4 regions of the Streptosporangium sp. LJ11 genome follow, and region 1 is predicted to be linked to each of the others. Evidence: riboswitches for the same ligand, from Rfam matches in the RefSeq annotation. Region 1 holds a riboswitch; each other region holds the start of a gene.
The links. Region 1 has a riboswitch for cobalamin ahead of ACTOQ3_RS20070 (CbtB domain-containing protein). Riboswitches for the same ligand answer to the same signal wherever they lie in the genome.
Positions count from the first base shown of each region.

Region 2: another riboswitch for cobalamin. It lies ahead of ACTOQ3_RS06380 (ribonucleoside-diphosphate reductase subunit alpha); the one in region 1 lies ahead of ACTOQ3_RS20070 (CbtB domain-containing protein).
Region 3: another riboswitch for cobalamin. It lies ahead of cobN (cobaltochelatase subunit CobN); the one in region 1 lies ahead of ACTOQ3_RS20070 (CbtB domain-containing protein).
Region 4: another riboswitch for cobalamin. It lies ahead of metE (5-methyltetrahydropteroyltriglutamate--homocysteine S-methyltransferase); the one in region 1 lies ahead of ACTOQ3_RS20070 (CbtB domain-containing protein).

Region 1 covers NZ_JBPXMB010000013.1:30,263-35,621, reverse strand. The annotation lists gene arc (proteasome ATPase) at 1-346, shown strand, start outside; gene ACTOQ3_RS20080 (acyltransferase family protein) at 601-1,758, shown strand; gene dop (depupylase/deamidase Dop) at 1,846-3,363, shown strand; adenosylcobalamin (AdoCbl) riboswitch at 3,488-3,621, shown strand; gene ACTOQ3_RS20070 (CbtB domain-containing protein) at 3,639-3,833, shown strand; gene ACTOQ3_RS20065 (CbtA family protein) at 3,841-4,578, shown strand; gene ACTOQ3_RS20060 (histidine phosphatase family protein) at 4,575-5,138, shown strand; gene ACTOQ3_RS20055 (magnesium chelatase subunit D family protein) at 5,135-5,359, shown strand, end outside.
Region 2 covers NZ_JBPXMB010000003.1:366,820-372,178, forward strand. The annotation lists gene glmS (glutamine--fructose-6-phosphate transaminase (isomerizing)) at 1-912, shown strand, start outside; gene ACTOQ3_RS06375 (tripartite tricarboxylate transporter substrate-binding protein) at 1,156-2,175, shown strand; cobalamin riboswitch at 2,180-2,380, shown strand; gene ACTOQ3_RS06380 (ribonucleoside-diphosphate reductase subunit alpha) at 2,497-4,707, shown strand; gene ACTOQ3_RS06385 (ribonucleotide-diphosphate reductase subunit beta) at 4,750-5,359, shown strand, end outside.
Region 3 covers NZ_JBPXMB010000006.1:145,702-151,060, reverse strand. The annotation lists gene cobN (cobaltochelatase subunit CobN) at 1-2,311, opposite strand, end outside; cobalamin riboswitch at 2,502-2,674, opposite strand; gene ACTOQ3_RS11345 (precorrin-3B synthase) at 2,721-4,331, shown strand; gene ACTOQ3_RS11340 (precorrin-8X methylmutase) at 4,328-4,954, shown strand; gene ACTOQ3_RS11335 (precorrin-2 C(20)-methyltransferase) at 4,975-5,359, shown strand, end outside.
Region 4 covers NZ_JBPXMB010000017.1:127,968-133,326, forward strand. The annotation lists gene ACTOQ3_RS24930 (5'-methylthioadenosine/S-adenosylhomocysteine nucleosidase family protein) at 1-664, opposite strand, end outside; gene ACTOQ3_RS24935 (NUDIX hydrolase) at 661-1,395, opposite strand; cobalamin riboswitch at 1,581-1,791, shown strand; gene metE (5-methyltetrahydropteroyltriglutamate--homocysteine S-methyltransferase) at 1,902-4,127, shown strand; gene ACTOQ3_RS24945 (SAM-dependent methyltransferase) at 4,422-5,219, shown strand.

The DNA of each region.
Region 1 (5,359 bases):
CGAGGTGACCTACGCCAACGGCGACAAGGAGGTCCTGTACTTCAAGGACTTCAACTCCGGCGCGATGATCCAGAACATCGTCGACCGCGGCAAGAAGATGGCGATCAAGCAGTTCCTGGAGACCGGGCAGAAGGGCCTGCGGATCCAGCACCTTCTGGCGGCCTGCGTGGACGAGTTCTCCGAGAACGAGGACCTGCCCAACACCACCAACCCCGACGACTGGGCCCGCATCTCCGGCAAGAAGGGCGAGCGGATCGTCTACATCCGCACCCTCGTGACGGGCAAGCAGGGCACCGAGGCCGGGCGCTCCATCGACACGGTGGCCAACACCGGTCAGTACCTGTAACCACGTGTGACCGGCGGCGCGGCCCCCTCCCGGGGGCCGCGCCGCCGGCGTCTTCCCGAAAACCCTCGTCGATGGCGCGGGCGTTCGGCAGTTGATAAACTTTGTCCGGTTTTATCCATTTTCGTCCTTGCGAGTCCGTATCTCCTTTCACACCCGTCCCTGAAGGGAACGGAAATAGACGGCCGTCACGGGGAACCCGAATGATCGAGACGCCGTCCAAGTGGCGTGCGTGAACATTCCGGCCCGGCCGCCCGGTGAACGGCGCGGGCCCCCGCGAGGCGCCTCGGGGAGGCGGCCGCCTCGCCGAGCTCGACCTCCTGCGCTTCCTCGCCGCCATGGCGGTGCTCGCCTTCCACTACTTCATCGCCTTCGCCTCGGTGTGGGGCGACCGCCCGGCCGAGCTGTTCCCGGCGATCTCCACCATCTCCGGGCTCGGCATCCTCGGCGTCGAGCTGTTCTTCATGATCAGCGGCTTCGTGATCCTGATGAGCATCTGGGGGCGGGGCCTGGGGGCGTTCGCCCTCTCCCGGCTGGTGCGGCTCTTTCCCGCCTACTGGGTCAGCGTGGCCGTCACCGCCGCGGTCTACGGGCTGACCGCCGCCACGGCCCTGGACCCCAAGCTCAGCCTCGGCGAGTACGGGATCAACCTCACGATGCTCCAGCGGGCCCTCGGCGTCTACGACGCCAACGGCGTCTACTGGTCGTTGTGGGTGGAGCTCCGCTTCTACGTGCTGATCTCGATCCTGGTGATCGCCGGGGTGACGCTCAACCGCTGCCTGGCCTTCATGGGCGTCTGGCTGCTGGCGGCCGGGTTCTTCGCCGGGAGCGAGGAGGCCTGGGTGGACCTGGTGGTCATGCCCAAGTACGCGGCGTACTTCGTCGGCGGCATGGCGTTCTTCCTGATGACGAAGTTCGGCCCCAGGCTCGTCCTGTGGTGCCTCGCCGGGATCAGCGGCGGCCTGGCGGTGAACGCGGCGATCGACCGGGTGGCCGGGCGGATCGAGAACGTCGGCTACGCCGCGATGCCCGTGCCCGAGTGGGCCGTGGTCGCCACCGTGATCGGCTTCTACGTGCTCATGGCGATGGTGGCGCTCGGCTGGCTGGGGTGGCTGCGCTGGCGCGGCCTGGTCGTCCTGGGCGCGCTCACCTACCCGCTCTACCTGTTCCACACCCCGGCCGCGGTCCTGATCGTCCCCGCCCTGCGGGACGTGCTGCCGCCCCCGCTGACCGCGCTGGTCACCGTGCTGGCCGCGATGGCGTTCTCCTACCTGGTGTACCGGTTGGCCGAGCGCCCGCTTCAGGAGTTCGTCAAGTCCAGGAGGCGGAGAAGGGCCGCATCCCCGTCCCCGTCACAGCTCCCCGCGCTCTCCTCGATCCCCCTCGCAACGGGCGAAAAGGCTTCGGTGCCATAACTGTCCGACCACCGGGCATAGTGAAGGGTCTAGGGTCGGGAATAGATACCACGGAGAGAATCAGTCCCTGACGAACAGAGGGTGCGCATGACGGTACGGCGGGTGATGGGCATCGAGACCGAGTACGGCATCTCCGTGCCCGGACAGCCGGGGGCCAACGCGATGGTGACCTCCTCTCAGGTCGTGAACGCCTATCTGGCGGCCTCGGCCGCGAGGGCTCGGCGCGCGCGATGGGACTTCGAGGAGGAGAACCCGCTGCGGGACGCACGGGGGTTCGACCTCGCGCGGGAGGTGGCCGACCAGAGCCAGCTGACCGACGAGGACCTCGGCCTGGCGAACGTGATCCTCACCAACGGGGCCCGGCTGTACGTCGACCACGCCCACCCCGAATACTCCACGCCCGAGTGCACCAATCCCAGGGCGGCGGTGATCTGGGACAAGGCGGGCGAGCGGGTGATGCACGACGCGGCGGTCCGCGCCTCGGCGATGCCGGCCAACGCCCCGATCCAGCTCTACAAGAACAACACCGACAACAAGGGCGCCTCCTACGGCTGCCATGAGAACTACCTCATGCGCCGGGCCACCTCGTTCGCCGACATCGTCAGGCACCTGACGCCGTTCTTCGTCTCCCGGCAGGTCGTCACCGGCGCGGGCAAGGTCGGCATCGGCCAGGACTCCCGGGGCGAGGGCTTCCAGATCAGCCAGCGGGCCGACTTCTTCGAGGTCGAGGTGGGCCTGGAGACGACGCTCAAGCGGCCGATCATCAACACCCGGGACGAGCCCCACGCCGACCCGGAGAAATACCGCCGCCTGCACGTCATCATCGGCGACGCCAACATGTCGGAGATCTCGACCTACCTGAAGCTGGGGTCGACCGCGCTCGTCCTGGCCATGATCGAGGACAACTACTTCACCCGCGACCTGGCCGTGGACAACCCCGTCCAGGCCCTGCGCGCGGTCTCGCACGACCCCACGCTCAAGTACGAGATCTCCATGCGCGACGGCCGCAAGCTGACCGCGGTGCAGTTGCAGATGGAATACCTGGAGCTCGCCCGCAAGTACGCCGAGGAGCGCAGCGCCAACGGCCTGGACGAGCCCACCAAGGACATCCTGGAGCGCTGGGAGTCGGTCCTCACCCGCCTGGCGGAGGACCCGATGCAGCTGTCCAGGGAGCTCGACTGGGTGGCCAAGCTGGAGCTCCTGGAGGGCTACCGCACCCGTGACGGCCTTCCCTGGTCGCACCCGCGCCTGCAGCTCGTCGACCTCCAGTACTCCGACATCCGCCCCGACCGGGGGCTCTACAACCGGCTGGTCGCCCGGGGCCGCATGCAGCGCCTGGTCACCGAGGAAGAGGTCCAGCGGGCCATCGAGGTGCCGCCCAACGACACCCGGGCCTACTTCCGCGGCCGCTGCCTGAGCCAGTACAGCGAGTCGGTGGCCGCGGCCTCCTGGGACTCGGTCATCTTCGACATCCCCGGCCGTGAGTCGCTGCAGCGCGTCCCCACCCTTGAGCCGCTGCGCGGCACCAAGGCCCACGTGGGCGAGCTGTTCGACCGCTGCCGTACCGCCGCGGAGCTGGTGACGGCGCTGACCGGCGAACAGTGACTCCCGCGAGGGGGGAGGTGGCCAGGCCTGGCCACCTCCCCCCTCGTCATGCCCGGACCCCGTGACGGCCCGAGCCCGTCAAACCGGACACCCGGATTGACGGGGGACGGAGAACCGGGATACGTTCCGGGTGTTTTGTGGCGGTGCGAGGGAAATCCGGTGAAACTCCGGTGCGGTCGCGCCACTGTAACCGGCTCTCAGAAGCCGGAAGCCAGGTCACACTCGGCCGCCACCGACCTACGAAAAGGGACGCGTCAATCCCGGAGGAGGTGGCCGTGAGCCAGATCTCGGCACCGCACACCCAGCCCATCCCATGGCCCTCGCTCACCCGCTGGCTGCTCGCCGTACCGGTGCTGCTGCTCCTCGCCTACCTGGTCACCTTCGACCAGGGAGCGATCTCACAGGCGGGGAACTACCTGCACGAACTCATGCACGACGGGCGTCACCTGCTCGGCGTGCCGTGCCACTGAGCCACAGGTGATCACCAAACTCATCGTCCGGGGCCTCGTCGTCGGACTGCTCGCAGGGCTGCTCGCGGCCGTCTTCGCCTACACCGTCGGCGAACCGCGCATCGACCAGGCCATCGCGCTGGAGGAGGCGGCCGCGGCCGCCTCCCCGGCCGGATCACACGACGACACCGGGGCAGCGGCCCACTCCCACGACGAGGAGGCCCTGGTCAGCAGGGGCGGGCAGCGCTTCGGGCTCTTCCTCGCCCTCGGCCTGTACGGCCTGGCGGTCGGGGGCCTGTTCTCCCTCGTCTACGCGGCCGTACGCGGCCGGGCGGGACCCCGATCGGAGCCGGTGCTCGCGGTCACCCTCGCAGCCGCGGCGTTCATCGCCATCGTCCTCATCCCGTTCATGAAATATCCCGCCAACCCGCCGGCCGTCGGTGACCCGGAGACCATCGGCCGGCGCACCGTGCTCTACCTGGTCGCGGTGGTCATCGGGATCCTCGCGGTCGCCGCCGGCACCGCCGCCCACCGCTACGCCTCGCGGAGCGAACCGTGGGTGCGCTGGCTGTCGGCGGGTGCCACCTTCCTGGTCCCCGTCGTCGCGGCCTGGATCCTCATGCCGAAGATCTCGGAGGTGCCCCGGGGCTTCCCCGCCGACCTCCTGTGGGACTTCCGGGTCGCCTCCATGGGGACCCAGGTGGTCTTCTGGGCCGGCGTCGGCGCGCTGTTCGCCTTCGCCGCCCGCAGGCGCGGCCCGGTGTGACGACCCCCTCGGGGGTCACCCGCCTGCTCCTGGTCTGCCACGCCTCCACCTCGGCGACGGTACGGGCCGCGTTCCCGGGTGACGAACCACTCGACGAACGCGGCCTGCGCCGGGCCGAGGGGATGGCGCGGGACCTCGGCCCGGGTCCCGCGGCCTGCCCCGCCGAACTGCGCTGCGTCCAGACGGCGGCGGCGCTCGGCCTGCGGGCCGAGCACGACCCGCTGCTGGCCGACTGCGACTACGGCCGCTGGAGCGGGATGACGCTCGGCGAGGTCGAGGCCGCGGAACCCGAGGCGCTCGCCTCCTGGCTCGGCGACCCCGGCGCGGCGCCGCACGGCGGGGAGCCGGTCACCGCGCTCCTGGCCAGGGTGTCCGGCTGGCTCGCCGTCCGCGCCCCCGGCAGGGCCGTCGCGGTCACCCACCCGGCGGTCATCCGCGCCGCGGTCGTCCACGCCCTCGGCGCCCCCGCCCAGGCCTTCTGGCGCGTCGACGTCGCGCCGCTGGCCCGCGTGACGCTCACCGGGCGCGGCGGGCGCTGGCGGCTCAGCTACCTCCCATGACGGTCAGAGCGCCCGGCGACCCTTTGATTCGACGAGACGGACAGGAGAACCCGAAGGTGCGTGACTCCCGCTATCCCTTCACCGCGATCGTGGGGCTGGAGGACCTGAAACTCGCGCTGATCCTCAACGCGGTCTCCCCCCGCGTCGGGGGAGTGCTGGTCAGGGGGGAGAAGGGCACCGCCAAGTCCACGGTCGTGCGGGCGCTGGCCGCGCTCCTGCCG
Region 2 (5,359 bases), on a different contig from region 1:
GCGTACTACTCGGGCCAGATCGGCGCGCAGCTCATCGAGGAGCTGGCGCGCATCCCGGCCGACGCGGAGCCGGCCAGCGAGTTCCGCTACCGCAGCCCGGTGGTGGAGGCCGATACCCTGTACGTGGCGATCAGCCAGTCGGGGGAGACCTACGACACCCTCGCCGCCGTGCAGGAGCTCAAGCGCAAGGGCGGCCGGGTGCTCGGCATCGTCAACACCGTGGGCAGCGCGATCGCCCGCGAGTGCGACGGCGGCGTCTACCTGCATGCGGGTCCCGAGGTCTCGGTGGCGAGCACCAAGGCGTTCACCTCGACCGCCGTGGCCTTCGCGCTGCTCGCGCTGCACCTGGGCCGGGTGCGTGACCTGTCTCCCGCCGACGGCCGCAGGATCTGCGACGGCCTGCGGAGGCTGCCGGACCAGATCAAGGAGATCCTGGCGCTGGAGCCGCAGATCGAGGAGCTGGCGGGCAAGTACGCCGAGTCGCCGAGCATGATGTTCGTGGGCCGGGTCAGGGGTTACCCGGTGGCCCGCGAGGGCGCGCAGAAGCTCAAGGAGATCTCGTACGTGCACGCCGAGGCGTACCCGGCCAGCGAGCTCAAGCACGGGCCGCTGGCGCTGATCGGCCCGGACATGCCGACGGTGGCGATCGTCCCCGACGACGAACTGCTGGACAAGAACCTCACCACGCTGGGCGAGATCCGCGCCCGGGGCGGCCGGGTGCTCATGGTGGGCCACCGCACGGCCGACCCCAAGCTGGCCGACGACTGCGTCGTGGTGCCCAAGAACGAGACCGAGCTGGACCCGATCCTGCTGTCGATCCCGCTCCAGCTCTTCGCCTACCACGCCGCCGTGGCGCTGGGCAGGGACGTCGACAAGCCCAGGAACCTGGCCAAGAGCGTCACGGTGGAGTGAGACCCTCTCCACCTCTCTTCTACCTCTCTGCCTTCGCACCCCCGTCCCCGGCCTGCCGGGGGCGGGGGTGCGTTTTCCTGAGCCCTCGCGAGACGGTCGTCTTCGATATCCGGATTTCCAGTGTTTTCCGGTGATCCGTGCCCGAACGTGGATCACCGGAAGTTCCGGCATACCCCACTTCATCACAGAAAGTGAGGGGAAAGTAACCTATGGTATAGGGGGTTCTTGGGGGAAGGGGCGCTTATGCGCCGTAGGGGGTTTTTCGCACTGGCGGCGGGGGCCGTGGTCGCCGCGGGGTGCGGTGCGGACGGCGGCGCCGATCCGGCGGTGAAGCGCCTGTTCCTTCTCGAGCCGACCGCCGACGGCCACGGCTGGGACAGGATCGCGGGCAGGCTGGCGACCGTCCTGGTCCAGTCGGGACTGGCGCGCACCGCCATGGCCGTCGAGCGGGCGGGAGCCCTGGGCTCCGCCCCGCGCGACGCGTTCGGCGCCTTCCGCGGACCCTTCGCGCGCGAGGGCAGGCTGCTCGTCACCGCGATGCCGATGGTGGCCGCCGCGGAGATCGCCAACACCACGGCCGTGGTGAACGCCGCCACTCCCATCGCCCGCCTGGTCGGCGACTGGGCGGTCCTGGTGGTCTCCTCCGGCTCCCGCCTGCGCACCTTCGAGGACTTCGTCGCGCGGCTGCGGCACGACCCGGCGGGGCTGACGGTCGGCGGACGGTCGGAGGGCGGCTCCGACCACGTGCTCTACGGCATGATCGGCAAGTGCCTGGGGGTGGACATCCGGCTGCTGGAGTACGCCGGATACCTCGCCCCCGAGGACGCCGCCGAGGCGCTCCACGTCGGCCGGGTGGCGGCCCTGCTGGGATCGGCGCGCGCCCTGCGGCCCGAGATCGCCGCGGGCCGCCTGCGGCCCCTGGTGGTCTCCTCCGGCGGCCGGATCGACGGGATCGACGCGCCGACGCTCATGGAGGTCGACGTCCGCCTGGAGTACAGCGACTGGTGCGGCCTGCTGGGTCCCAAGGGCATGAGCCCGGGGGACCGGGACGCCGCGATCGCCCTGTGTGACAGGATCGACGCCGCGCCGCGCTGGCGTGCCCTGTGCGCGTCCCACGGCTGGAGCCGGGTCTACCTCAGCGGCGACGAGTTCCGCCAGTGGCTCTCCACCGAGACGGGCCGCACTCGCGGCGTGCTTCACGAGCTCGGACTGTTGAAGTCCTCCGACACAACCTGTTGGGGTAGTTGCGTCCGGCGCCCCTAGATGTAGGATCCTGCTCGTTGCTGGTTCGCCCCGCGAGGGGCGAGGCAAGAGGGAACCCGGTGAGATTCCGGGACTGCCCCGCAGCGGTGAACGGGAACGAAAGCCGTTATCGAGCACTGGGTGAACCATGCCTGGGAAGCGACGGCCGGTAGGTGTGTGCGGTGCGCCCGTGAGTCCGAAGACCTGCCGGTGACGTGAACGTCCAGGGCCTCGTGGGAGGGTCCGCGGAACGAGGCGATCCGGCGTGCCCGGGATCGCTCGCGGACGCGTGCCCATCCGGCGGAGCCGTACGGGGAAGTCCGATCGAGCGAGGGGCACTACGTGACACAGGCATTGGCGGAGACCGCGGCGGGGACCGCGTCGGACGACCGCAGGCTGGCCATCGACGAGGCGGCCGCCCGGGTGATCACCGATCCCGAGAACTCCAGGGTCGCCGCCGCGATGCTGGCCGAGCTGATCGCCGACGAGGCCGCCGAGCACGGCGTCCGCGACTTCTCCGAGTCCATCGCCGCGACCCACGAGGCGGGGTTGATCCAGGACGGGCTCGCGGAGTTCGTGGCCGCCCACGCCGGGGTCCTGGACGCGCTGGCCGATCCGGAGGCCGACGCCAGGTTCGAGTACTTCGGGCTGCGTACCGTCTACGACCGCTACCTGCTGCGCCACCCGAGGACCCGCAAGGTCCTGGAGCGCCCGCAGCACTTCTTCCTCCGGGTGGCCTGCGGCCTGTCCGAGACCGTCGAGGAGGCCGCCGAGCTGTACGCGCTCATGGCCACCCTGTCCTACCTGCCCAGCTCGCCCACGCTGTTCAACTCCGGCTCCCGCAGGCCCCAGCTCTCCTCGTGCTTCCTGCTCGACTCGCCCCGCGACGAGCTGGAGTCCATCTACGAGCGCTACGGGCAGGTCGCGCGGCTGTCGAAGTACGCGGGGGGCATCGGGATCGCCTGGACCAGGGTCCGCTCGCGGGGCTCGCTGATCCGCGGCACCAACGGTCACTCCAACGGCATCGTGCCCTGGCTGCGCACGCTCGACTCCAGCGTGGCCGCGGTCAACCAGGGCGGCCGGCGCAAGGGCGCGGCCTGCGTCTACTTGGAGCCCTGGCACGCCGACGTCGAGGAGTTCCTGGAACTGCGCGACAACACCGGCGAGGAGGCCCGCCGCACGCACAACCTGAACCTGGCCAACTGGATCCCCGACGAGTTCATGCGCCGGGTCGAGGCCGACGGCGTCTGGTCGCTGTTCGATCCCAAGGAGGTCCCGCACCTCACCGACCTGTACGGCGCCGCGTTCGACGACGCCTACCGGGCCGCCGAGGCCGAGGGCCGCTTCACCCGGCAGATCCCCGCCCGCACCCTGTACGGGCGGATGATGCGCACGCTCGCCCAGACCGGCAACGGCTGGATGACCTTCAAGGACGCCGCCAACCGGACCTCCAACCAGACGGCCAGGCCCCAGAACGTCATCCACCTGTCGAACCTCTGCACCGAGATCCTCGAGGTCACCGGCGACGCGGAGACCGCCGTCTGCAACCTCGGCTCGATCAACCTCGCCGCCCACCTGTCGGCGGACGCCGGGGAGGCCGTCGACTGGGCGCGGCTGCGCGCGACCGTCCGTACCGCCGTGCGGTTCCTCGACCGCACCATCGACCTGGGCTTCTACCCGACCCCCGAGGCGGAGGCGGCCAACCGGAAGTGGCGCCCGATCGGGCTCGGCGTGATGGGCCTGGCCGACGTGCTGTTCACGCTGCGGCTGCCGTTCGACTCGCCGCGCGCCCTGGAGCTGTCCACCAGGATCTCCGAGGAGATCGCGCTCGCCGCCTACCGGACCTCCTCCGACCTGGCCGTGGAGCGGGGCCGTCACCCGTCGTACGAGGAGACCAGGGCCGCCGCCGGGGTGCTCCACCCCGACCACTACGAGGCGGCGGGGTCCGCGGAGTGGGCCGAGCTCAGGGAGCGGATCGCCGGGACCGGCCTGCGCAACTCGCTGATGATCGCGATCGCGCCGACGGCCACGATCGCCTCCATCGCGGGCTGCTACGAGTGCATCGAGCCGCAGGTCTCCAACGTCTTCAAGCGCGAGACCCTCTCGGGGGAGTTCCTCCAGGTCAACCGCTATCTCGTCCGCGACCTCCAGGCCCGCGGCCTGTGGACCCCGCTGATCCGCGACGCGATCAAGCGCGCCGACGGCTCCGTCCAGGACATCCCGGAGATCCCCGCCGACCTGAAGGCGCTCTACCGGACGGCCTGGGAGCTGCCGCAGAAGGCGCTGATCGACCTGGCCGCCGCGCGCACCCCGTACATCGACCAGTCGCAGTCGCTGAACCTCTTCATGGCCACGCCGACCATCGGCAAGCTCTCCTCGATGTACGCCTACGCGTGGAAGTCGGGCCTCAAGACCACCTACTACCTGCGCTCGCGCCCGGCCACCAGGATCGCGCAGGCCACCGTGGCGGCGCCGGTGGAGCGGGCGGCGCCCGACCCCGAAGCCGTCGCCTGCTCCCTGGAGAACCCCGAGTACTGCGACGCCTGCCAGTAGCCGCCCCGGCTCCCCGAAAGCCCTCAGAAAGGCATTCACCCGATGTTGCTCGACCCCGGCATGGATCTCACCCTGCGGCCGATGCGCTACCCCGAGTTCTACGAGCGCTACCGGGCCGCGATCCGCAACACCTGGACCGTCGAGGAGGTGGACCTCACCTCCGACCTGGCCGACCTGGCGAGGATGACGCCCGAGGAGCGCCACCTGATCAACCGCCTCGTGGCGTTCTTCGCCACCGGCGACTCGATCGTGGCCAACAACCTCGTCCTCAACCTCTACCAGCACCTCAACGCCCCCGAGGCGCGCCTCTATCTCAGCAGGCAGCTGTTCGAGGAGGCGGTGCACGTCCAGTTCTACCTGACCCTGCTGGACACCTACCTGCCCGATCCGGACGAGCGGGTCAAGGCCTTCGCCGCGGTCGAGCACATCCCCTCGATCCGGGACAAGGCGGAGTTCTGCTTCCGCTGGATCGACTCGCTCGGCGGGCTGACCCGGCTGGAGACGCGGGAGGACCGGCGGGCGTTCCTGCTCAACCTGATCTGCTTCGCGGCGTGCATCGAGGGGCTGTTCTTCTACGGGGCCTTCGCCTACGTCTACTGGTTCCGCTCCAGGGGCCTGCTCAGCGGCCTGGCCACCGGGACGAACTGGGTGT
Region 3 (5,359 bases), on a different contig from region 1:
CGCCGGGCGCGCCGCTCCGGCCGGTCGCGTCGTGCGTGCCGGTCGAACCGGCGCCTCCTGCCGGGGCGTCCGCCCGGCCCAGGACCTCGGCGGTCACCTCCCCCGCCGCCGACGGGTCCCAGCCGCGGTGCTCCATGGCCTCGACCAGGGCGCGGGCCAGGGTCTCGGCCTCGTCGACGCCGATCCGTCCGGCGCTGCCGTCCTCGGCCAGGCCGAGGGCCTCGCGCAGCCCGACGAGCGCCTCGCCGCCCGCCCACATCTGCCGGGCGCGGAGCATGGCCAGCACCAGGTCGACGCGCGGCCGCCCCTCGGGGGCGGCCCCGAGCACGTGCAGGCCGTCGCGGATCTGGACGTCCTTGACCTCGCACAGCCAGCCGTCGATGTGCAGCAGGAAGTCGTCGAACTCGGCGTCGTGCGGGCGGTCGGCGACGCCGAGGTCGTGGTCGAGCCTGGCGGCCTGGATCAGCGTCCAGATCTGGGCGCGGATCGCGGGCAGCTTGGCCGGGTCCATCGCCGCGATGGAGGCGTGCTCGTCGAGGAGCTGCTCCAGCCTGGCCATGTCCCCGTAGCTGTCGGCGCGGGCCATCGGCGGGACGAGGTGGTCGACCAGGGTGGCGTGCGCGCGGCGCTTGGCCTGGGTGCCCTCGCCGGGGTCGTTGACGAGGAACGGGTAGATGAGCGGCAGGTCGCCGAGCGCGGCGTCCGGGCCGCAGGAGGCCGACAGGCCCGCCGACTTGCCGGGCAGCCACTCCAGGTTGCCGTGCTTGCCCACGTGGACCACGGCGTGCGCGCCGAAGCCGTCGGCCAGCCAGCGGTAGGCGGCCAGGTAGTGGTGGCTGGGCGGCAGGTCGGGGTCGTGGTAGATCGCGATGGGGTTCTCGCCGAAGCCGCGCGGCGGCTGCACCATGACCACCACGTTGCCGGAGCGCAGCGCGGCCAGCACGATCTCGCCCTCCGGGTCGCGCGACCTGTCCACGAACAGCTCGCCGGGCGCCGGGCCCCAGTGTTCCTCCATCCGGGCGCGCAGGTCCGCCGGGAGGGTGGCGTACCACTCGGCGTACCGGCTCGCCGCGATGCGCACCGGGTTTCCGGCGAGCTGCTCCTCGGTGAGCCAGTCCTGGTCCTGCCCGCCCGCGGCGATCAGCGCGTGGATGAGCGCGTCGCCGTCCTGCCCGGTCACCCCGGGCAGCTCGTCCTCGGCGCCGATGTCGTAACCGCGCCGCGCGAGCGCGGCCAGCAGCCGCACCAGGCTGGCCGGGGTGTCCAGGCCGACGGCGTTGCCGATGCGGGCGTGCTTGGTGGGGTAGGCCGACAGCATCAGCACCAGCCGCCGCTCGGCGGGCGGGATGTGCCGCAGCGCGGCGTGGCGCACCGCGATGCCCGCCACCCGCGAGGCCCGCTCGGGGTCGGCCACGTAGACGGTGAGCCCGTCCTCGTCGATCTCCTTGAAGGAGAACGGCACCGTGATGATCCGCCCGTCGAACTCGGGGATCGCGACCTGGGTGGCGGCGTCCAGCGGGGACAGGCCGTCGTCGTTCTCCTCCCAGGAGGCCCGGCTGCTCGTCAGGCACAGGCCCTGCAGGATCGGCACGTCCAGCTCGGCGAGCGCGCCGACGTCCCAGGCCTCGTCGTCCCCGCCCGCCGACGCGGTCGCCGGGCGGGTCCCGCCCGCGGCGAGCACGGTCACCACCAGGGCGTCCACCGCGCGCAGGACCTCCACCAGGCCGGGCTCGGCGGTGCGCAGGGAGGCGCAGTACACCGGCAGCGCCCGCGCGCCCGCGTCCTCGATCGCCGAGCAGAGCGCCTCGACGAAGGCCGTGTTGCCGGCCACGTGGTGGGCCCGGTAGTAGAGCACTCCGACGACGGGACCGTCCTGGTCGCGCGCCTCGCGCTCCAGCGTCCCCCAGGTGGGGGTGGGCTCGGGCGCGGCGAACCCGTGGCCGGTGAGCAGCAGCGTGTCGGACAGGAAACGGTGCAGCTCGGTCAGGTTGGCCGGGCCGCCGTGGGCGAGGTAGGCGTGCGCCTCGGCGCAGACCCCACCGGGCACCGTGGACAGCTCCATCAGCTCGGCGTCGGGCGCCTGCTCGCCACCGAGCACGACGACGGGCCGGGGGCCGGCGAGCAGGGCGTCCAGCCCCTCCTCCCAGGCGCGGCGCCCGCCCAGCAGGCGTACCACGACCAGGTCGGCGCCCTCCAGCAACGGCGGGAGGTCTGCGGCGGCGAGCCGGGCGGGGTTGCCGAGCCGGTAGCCGGCGCCGCTCGCGCGAGCGCTCAGCAGGTCGGTGTCGGAGGTCGAGAGCAGGAGGATCACGCGCCACACTCCGGGAGAGGAAGGGCGGTACGGCCCAGGGGCGCCACGGCGTGGCGGGGGAACGGCGCCACGATGTGGCGGGGGAACCGTGAGAAGCGCGCGGTGTGGCGGGGGAACGGCGATGCCACGGTGTCGCGGGGGAACGGCGAAGAGCGCACGGAGCTTCCTCCCTCGGGGTCCTCGCCCCGGGTCGTCGTCGGCCGCGACGGCTGGAGTCTCCTGGCTCCCGGATCGGTGCTCACCCCGGCCTTCCCGCCCGTCGTCGGACAGTGGCCCGGGTGGGGTTCGCTCCCCGGTTACAGTGGCGGGACCGCGCCGGATTCACACCGGCTTCCTCCCTTTGCCGTCGCCACCGATGACACTACGGCAGTCCGGTTCGTTGCAAGAAACTGGCGTTAGCATCCTTCGAGTGTCCATTGCCGACTTTTCCGGACGATCGCGACTCGACGCATGTCCCGGTGCGCTTCAGGTCCATGCCGCCGCGGACGGCGGCCTGGCCCGCGTCCGCGTGCCCGGAGGCCGTCTCACCCCCTTCCAGCTGCGCGAACTCGCCGAGGCCGCCGCGGCGTACGGCGGCGGCGTCATCGAGCTGACCTCCCGCGCGAACGTCCAGGTGCGCGGCCTCGGCCCGGAGGATCCGGACAGCGGTACGGGGGACGGGTTCGCCACGCGGATGGCGAGGGCGGGCCTGCTGCCCTCGGCGACGCACGAGCGGATCCGCAACATCCTCGCCTCCCCGCTGACCGGACTGGACGGACCCACCGAGCCGAGCGGGCCGGCCGGGCCGAGCGGGCCGAACAGATCGAGCGGTGCGGACACTCCAGACAGCACGGGTATCTCGGATCGTCCGCACTATCCGCGCGGCGGCGGCATCGCCGACGTCACACCGCTGATCGGCGAGCTGGACCGGCGGTTGTGCGCCCGCCCCGCCCTCGCCGCCCTGCCGGGGCGGTTCATGTTCGCCCTCGACGACGGCCGGGGGGACGTGGCCGGTCTGGGCGCGGACGCCGGGATCCTGCTCACGGGGCCGGACGAGGCCGCGCTGATCCTCGCCGGGACCGACACCGGCCTGCGCGTCCCGCCGGCCGGAGCCGTGACCGCCCTGCTCGCCGCCGCCGAGGCGTTCCTCGACGAGCTGGCCACCCGGGACGTCACCGCCTGGCGGATCGCCGAACTCCCCGGCGGTCCCTCCCTGATCGCCGCCCGCGTGCGAACCGCCCTCGGGGTTCCCGGCACGACACCCTTCGACCCGGTGAGACCGCGGGTCGTGACCCTCGGGCCGGTCGGGGTCCTCGGGAGCACGGACGGGACGAGGAGCGGAACCGGCGCCGGAGGAGGGACGGATCCCGCGAGCGGCACCGGAGACGGGGACGCGCGGGTCGCGCTCGGGGTGGCGATCCCGCTGGGGCGGCTGACCTCCGCGCTGGCACTGCTGCTCGCGGACGCCGCCTCGGGCGGGGAGATCCGGCTCACGCCATGGCGTGGCGTGGTCCTGCCCGGCCTGGACCGCGCCGAGGTCGCGGGCACGGCCGCCCGTCTGGAGGCCGCCGGGCTGGTCGTCGACCCCGCCTCGCCGTGGATCGGCGTGACGGCCTGCACCGGCCGCCCCGGCTGCGCCAAGTCCCTGGCCGACGTCCAGGCCGACGCGGCCGCCGCCATAGCCGTCAGCACAGCCACCGCCGTAGCCGTCGGCACAGCCACCGCCGTAGCCGTCGGCACGACCTCGCCGCCCGCCGTCCCGCCGCCCGCGGTCGCACCACCCCCGGCCGTGCCGCCCGGAAGGGAGCGGTTCGGGAGCGGGCCGTCCGTGGCCCCGCCGTCCGGGAACGGGCCGGGCACCGATACGCTCCCCGTGCACTGGGCGGGCTGCGGCAGGCGCTGCGGCCGTCCGAGGGGGCGGGTCGCGGATGTGGTCGCCACCGGTGACGGCTACCGCCTGGAGCTGGACGGCACCGATCTGACCTGCTCCGGCATCGAGGAGACCGCGGCCGCGCTGGCGGCCGCCAGAGGGGAACTGTGATCGACTACGTCCGCGACGGCGCGGAGATCTACCGCCGCTCCTTCGCCACCATCCGCGCGGAAGCCGACCTGTCCGGCCTGCCCGCCGACGTCGCCCGGGTCGCGGTCCGCATGATCCACGCCTGCGGGATGGTCGACCTGGTGAGCGACCTGCGCTGGTCACCCGGCGTGGTGGCCTCGGCGCGCGAGGCGCTGCGCGCGGGCGCGCCGGTGCTCTGCGACGCCATGATGGTCGCCTCCGGGGTGACCCGGCGGCGCCTGCCCGCGGGCAACGAGGTGATCTGCACCCTCGGCGACCCCCGGGTGCCGGAACTCGCCGCGGAACTGGGCACCACCCGCAGCGCCGCCGCGCTGGAGCTGTGGCGCGACAGGCTCCAGGGCTCGGTGGTCGCGATCGGCAACGCGCCGACCGCGCTGTTCCGGCTGCTGGAGATGGTCGAGGAGGGCGCGGGCCGCCCGGCCGCCGTACTCGGCGTCCCGGTCGGTTTCATCGGTGCCGCCGAGTCCAAGCAGGCCCTCGCCGAGCACCCGGCGAACCTGGAGTACCTGGTCGTGGACGGGCGGCGGGGCGGAAGCGCGATGACCGCCGCCGCGGTCAACGCGATGGCGAGCGAGGAAGAGTGAGCGACGACGTGACCGGACGCGTGACCGGACGGCTGTGGGGCGTGGGGCTCGGACCCGGCGACCCCGAACTGGTGACCGTCAAGGCCGCCCGCCTGATCGGCGAGGCGGATGTGATCGCCTTCCACAGCGCCCGCCACGGCCGGAGCATCGCCCGCTCGGTGGCCGCCCCCTACCTGCGGGAGGGACAGGTCGAGGAGGCGCTCATCTACCCGCTCACCACCGAGACCACCGACCACCCCGGCGGCTACCAGGGGGCGATCGACGACTTCTACGCCGCCTGCGCGGTACGGCTGGCGGCCCATCTGGACGCCGGGCGCGACGTGGTGGTGCTGTGCGAGGGCGACCCGCTCTTCTACGGCTCGTACATGCACATGCACAAGCGCCTGTCGCACCGCTACGTCACCG
Region 4 (5,359 bases), on a different contig from region 1:
ACCGTTCGCGATCCGTGGTCTCCTTGGTGCCGTCGGCTCGGTCGCTGATGCCCCGGATCACGACCACCGGCAGCGCTCGGTTCAGCTGCCCGGCCTGCGCCACGCCTGCGCCTTCCATCTCGATCGCCCGCGCGTCGTTGTAGTTGTCGCGAATCCAGCGGGCGTGTGAGGAGAGCCGGGAGTTCAGGACCACTTCTCCTGCGGCGATCGGCCCGAAGTGCACATCCGGGCGGGAATCGAGATCCTTGCCCCAGGCACCGCTGCGGCACAGGTGCTGGGCGATCTGCTCGGCGGCGTGCGAGGTCTCCCAGACGCGGGGACGGCTCCTGAAGCGGTCATCCTCGCTGGTCCCACCGTGGAAGGCGTAAATGTGCGTGGCCACCACCACATCTCCGAGAGCGATGTCCGGATGCAGCGCGCCGGCCACACCCACGAACAGGAGAGCGGCCGGTTGGAATTCGGCGATGGCGCGTTCGGTGAGCACCGCCGCGGAGTGATTGCCCTTGCCGACGTGGGCGAGGGCCACCCGGGATCGCCCGTCCGCCAGTCGGCCCACCTCAAAGCGGGTGCCTTGCGGGTGTCGGTGCAGGCGCGGGTTGATCAGCTTCTCTCGGATCGCCTGGTATTCCAGGTCTAGTGCGGTGAGGATCACGACGAGGCTCACTGCGTTGGTTCCTTTCCGTTTGGCGAGTCGGTGGGCCGGATCATCGGGGGGTTCAGAACATCGCGAGGGCCGGCTTTGAACAGCCGAGCCGGTCGTCCGGTCGCGGCCTTCCGTGCCGAACCGGCAGAGACGATGAAGCCCTCGGTCTTCTGGACCTTGCGGTAGAAGTTGCGGGGGTCGAGTGGCATCCCCCATACCGCCTCGTACACGTCCTGGAGATCGGTGATCGTGAAGGTCGGCCTGCAGAAGGCTGTGGCGAGTGCGGAATGCTCAAGCTTGACGCGGGCGCGCTCGACGCCGTCCGCGACGATGTGCCGGTGGTCGAAAGCGAGCTTCAACGCTCCGGAAAGCACCCGGTCGGTGGATTGCCAGCCTGCGCGGGCGGCGTCGGTCCCGGCGATCGGCTCGGGCAGCCGAGGGGCGATGGCCAGATAGGCAACGCTCACCACCCGGCCGCGAGGGTCACGGCCAGGGTCGTCATAGACGCCGAGTTGCTCAAGGCGGAGTGTCTCGACATCCAGGTCGGCCTCCTCCGCCAGCTCCCGGTGAGCCGCCTCGATGAGGCTCTCTCCCGAATGCTGAAGGAAGCCGCCTGGCAGAGCTTGGGCACTCTTGCACGGCTCGATGCCACGCTCGACGAGGAGCACGTGCAGGCGCGATTCGCGCAAGGTAAGGATCACCAGGTCAACGGCGAGCAGGACGGCTGGTGGCTCCCATCGGTCATCGCTCATGGAGGCGACATTAGATTTCTGTCACTTTGACAGAAAGTAGCGCAATGGTTAGTTCTAGACAGCCACGGTCCGCTGAGGGTTACTTCACGCTGATGGGGATGAGCGCGCGGCCGGGTGATCGAAGGTGATCCCTGCCTCATCGATCCGCTGGGTGGCGTCCCGGTCCGGTGGGGGTGGGGGCGGGTTATGCTCGTGGCGCGGTTGGTTCTCCCGGTGCCGTGTTGGTGTCGGGAGTCGTAAGAGGGAACCCGGTGTGATTCCGGGACTGCCCCGCAGCGGTGAGTGGGAACGAACGCCGTCATCGGCACTGGGTGCGTGTCATCTGGGAAGCGACGGTCAGTAGGAGTGTGTGTGATGCCCGCGAGTCCGAAGACCTGCCAGCCGCTCGTGCGCCGTCCGGTGTGCGGTGATCCGTGGTCTCGTGGGAGGGCCTGGGATGGGTTTTTCCTGGGTGTTCCTTCCGTGTGGCCGTGGGTCGGCATGGCATGAGCCGAGGGAAGGACGCCATGAGCAAGGTCACCACGACCGTTTTGGGTTATCCCCGTATCGGGGGCCGTCGCGAGGTGAAGCGGGCGACGGAGGATCACTGGGCCGGGCGGGTCGACGCCGCCGGCTTGCAGGAGACGGCCGCCGGGTTGCGGCAAGGAGTGTGGCGGAAGCTGTCGGAGGCGGGGCTGGACGCGGTGCCGTCCAACACCTTCTCCTTGTATGACCACGTGCTGGACACCACCGTCATGGTGGGCGCGGTGCCCGAGCGGTTTTCCGGTGCCGCGGACCCGTACTTCGCGATGGCCCGCGGCGCCGAGGGGGTCGCACCGCTGGAGATGACCAAGTGGTTCGACACCAACTACCACTACCTGGTTCCGGAAGTGGGCCCCGAGACCCGGTTCCGGCTCGACTGGAGCAAGCCGCTGGCCGAGTACGCCGAAGCGCGGCGGCTGGGCGTCGAGACCCGGCCGGTGCTGGTCGGGCCGCTGTCGTTCCTGCTGCTGGCCAAGTCCACCGAGCCCGGCTTCGCGCCGTTGCGGCTGCTGGACGGCCTGCTGGAGACCTACGCCGAGCTGCTGGAGCGGATGGCCGCGGCGGGGGTGGCCGAGGTGCAGCTGGACGAGCCGGTACTGGCCGCCGACCATACGGAGGAGGAGCTGGCCGCGCTGCGCCGGGCCTACGCGCGGCTGGGGGAGCTCAGCAGCCGCCCCCGGCTGCTGGTGGCCACCTACTTCGGCGAGATCGGGCCCGCACTGGAGATCCTGGCCCGCAGCCGGGTCGAGGCCGTCGGCCTGGACTTCGTCTCGGCGCCCGGCAACCTGGAGGCGCTGGCCGCCGCCGGTGGGCTGCCCGGCAAGACCCTCGTCGCCGGGGTCGTCGACGGCCGCAACGTCTGGCGTACCGACATCGCGAAGGCGCTGGCGACCTGCGCCGCGCTGCTCGGCCTGAGCGACCGGCTGGTGGTGAGCACCTCCTGCTCGCTGCTGCACGTCCCGCTCGACCTGGACGCCGAGACCTCGCTGGACCCGCGGCTGCGCGAGCGGCTGGCCTTCGCCAGGCAGAAGGTCGACGAGGTCGTACGGATCGGCCGGGCGCTGAACGGCGAGGAGGTCGTCGCGGGGGAGAGGACCGTCGAGCGGTTCCTCAACCCCCGGGTGCGAGCCAGGCTGGATGCCCTGGGCGAGGGCAGCCCGCGCGCCCCGCACGCCGAGCGGCTCGCCGTGCAGAACGCCGACCTGGGCCTGCCGCCGCTGGCCACCACCACCATCGGCTCCTTCCCACAGACCGGCGAGGTGCGCCAGGCCCGCGCCGCCATGCGCTCGGGCGACATCGACAGGGCCGGGTACGAGCGCAGGATGGAGGCCGAGATCGACCGCGTCATCGCGCTGCAGGAGGACATCGGCCTGGACGTGCTGGTGCACGGCGAGCCCGAGCGTAACGACATGGTCCAGTACTTCGCCGAGATGCTGGAGGGCTACGCCGCCACCGAGCACGGCTGGGTGCAGTCGTACGGCAGCCGCTACGTCCGCCCGCCGATCCTGTTCGGCGACGTCTCCCGTCCCGAGCCGATGACGGTGCGCTGGGCCTCCTACGCGCAGTCGCGGACGAAGAAGCCGGTCAAGGGCATGCTCACCGGCCCGGTGACCATGCTGGCCTGGTCGTTCGTCCGCGACGACCAGCCACTGGGCGAGACCGCCAGGCAGGTGGCGCTGGCGTTGCGCGACGAGATCCGCGATCTTGAGGCGGCGGGCATCAGGATCATCCAGGTCGACGAGCCCGCGCTGCGGGAGCTGCTGCCGCTGCGGCGGGCCGACCACGAGGCATACCTGGAGTGGGCGGTCGCCGCGTTCCGGCTGGCCACCAGCGGGGTGGCCGACAGCACGCAGATCCACACCCACATGTGCTATTCGGAGTTCGGAGAGATCATCGGCGCGATCGGCGACCTGGACGCCGACGTGACCAGCGTCGAGGCGGCCCGCTCCCGGATGGAACTCCTGGACGACCTGCGCGCCTTCGGCTACGCGCGCGGCATCGGGCCCGGCGTGTGGGACATCCACTCGCCCAGGGTGCCCTCGGTCGGGGAGATCGAGGCCGCCCTGCGTACGGCCGCGGCCTCGGTGGATCCGGCCCTGCTCTGGGTCAACCCCGACTGCGGCCTGAAGACCCGCGACTACCCGGAGACGGAGGCCAGCCTCAGGAACATGGTCGAGGCTGCCCTGCGTGTCCGCGCGGAAGCGGTCTAGAGCCGGTTCAGAGGTTCGATCATGTGGCTGGGGTGAGGAGCTTCAGCCACATGATCGAGCCTCGGAGGCAGGGGCCGGTCTCGTGGCTTGCCGGGGTCCTGCGTCGCGGCGTCGCCAGGCGGGCCGGTGCAGAAGATCGTTGATCGAGCGCCTCTACGTTCGGCCGAGGTCGTGCATGCCGGAACGGCTGACTCCTGGCGAGCGCGCAGACCTCGCTCGGGCGGCCGGGGACCGATGTCCAGCCTTTGCGCGAAAAACGCCGATGAAGGAGCTTGATTCATTAACCTTTCGTCCATGGATATACCGGGCGTGGACTTGACCGTGCCGAGCGCGGCACGCATATACGACTACCTGCTGGGCGGCAAGGACCACTTCGCCTCGGATCGTGAAGCCGCCGATATGGTGCTCCAGTCCGTGCCGAACGCGCGCGAGAACGCCAGGGCCAACCGTGCCTTCCTGAGCCGGGCCGTGCGCACCCTCGTCGACGCGGGCGTCCGCCAGTTCCTCGACATCGGCGCCGGGTTGCCGACGCAGGAGAACGTTCATCAGGTGGCCCAGCGCGCGGCGCCGAGCTCACGGGTGGTCTACGTCGACAACGATCCCGTGGTGCTCGTCCATGCTCGCGCGCTGCTCGCCGACAACCCCGGCACGGTGGTCGTCCCGGCCGACATCCGCGACCCGGCCGCCCTGCTGCGGCACCCCACGGTCCACGACTACCTGGACTTCACCCAGCCGGTGGGAGTGTTATTGCTGGCCGTCCTGCACTTCATCCCCGACGACGAGGAGGCGGCCGGCATCATCGCCGAGATCCGTCGCCCGCTGGTGTCCGGCAGCTACGTGGCCATTTCCCACGGCCACCCCGGCGAGCTGACCGGAGACCTGGCGAAGAAGGGCCAGGAGCTGTACGGCCGCACCCGTCAGGGAGCCGTCGTCGGCCGCACCCGCGCGGACATGGCCGCGTGGCTCGAGGGCTTGGAGCTCCTGGCTCCGGGCATCGTCCCCGTCCAGGGCTGGCGCCCCGAGGACGACTTCGACCCCATCCCCGACCTCGCGGAACCCGGCATCTTCGGCATGGTCGCGAGAGTTCCGTAGGGGTCGCGTCCCTTCGGGAGACGTCCACCGGGTCCCGATGGTGATCCGTTCCAGGTTCACGAAACGGCCGGGGGAGACCTTCCCGCCGCGCGAGCACACCCACCTGCCGGCCGCCCGAGTCGACGCCGTCCACACGATCT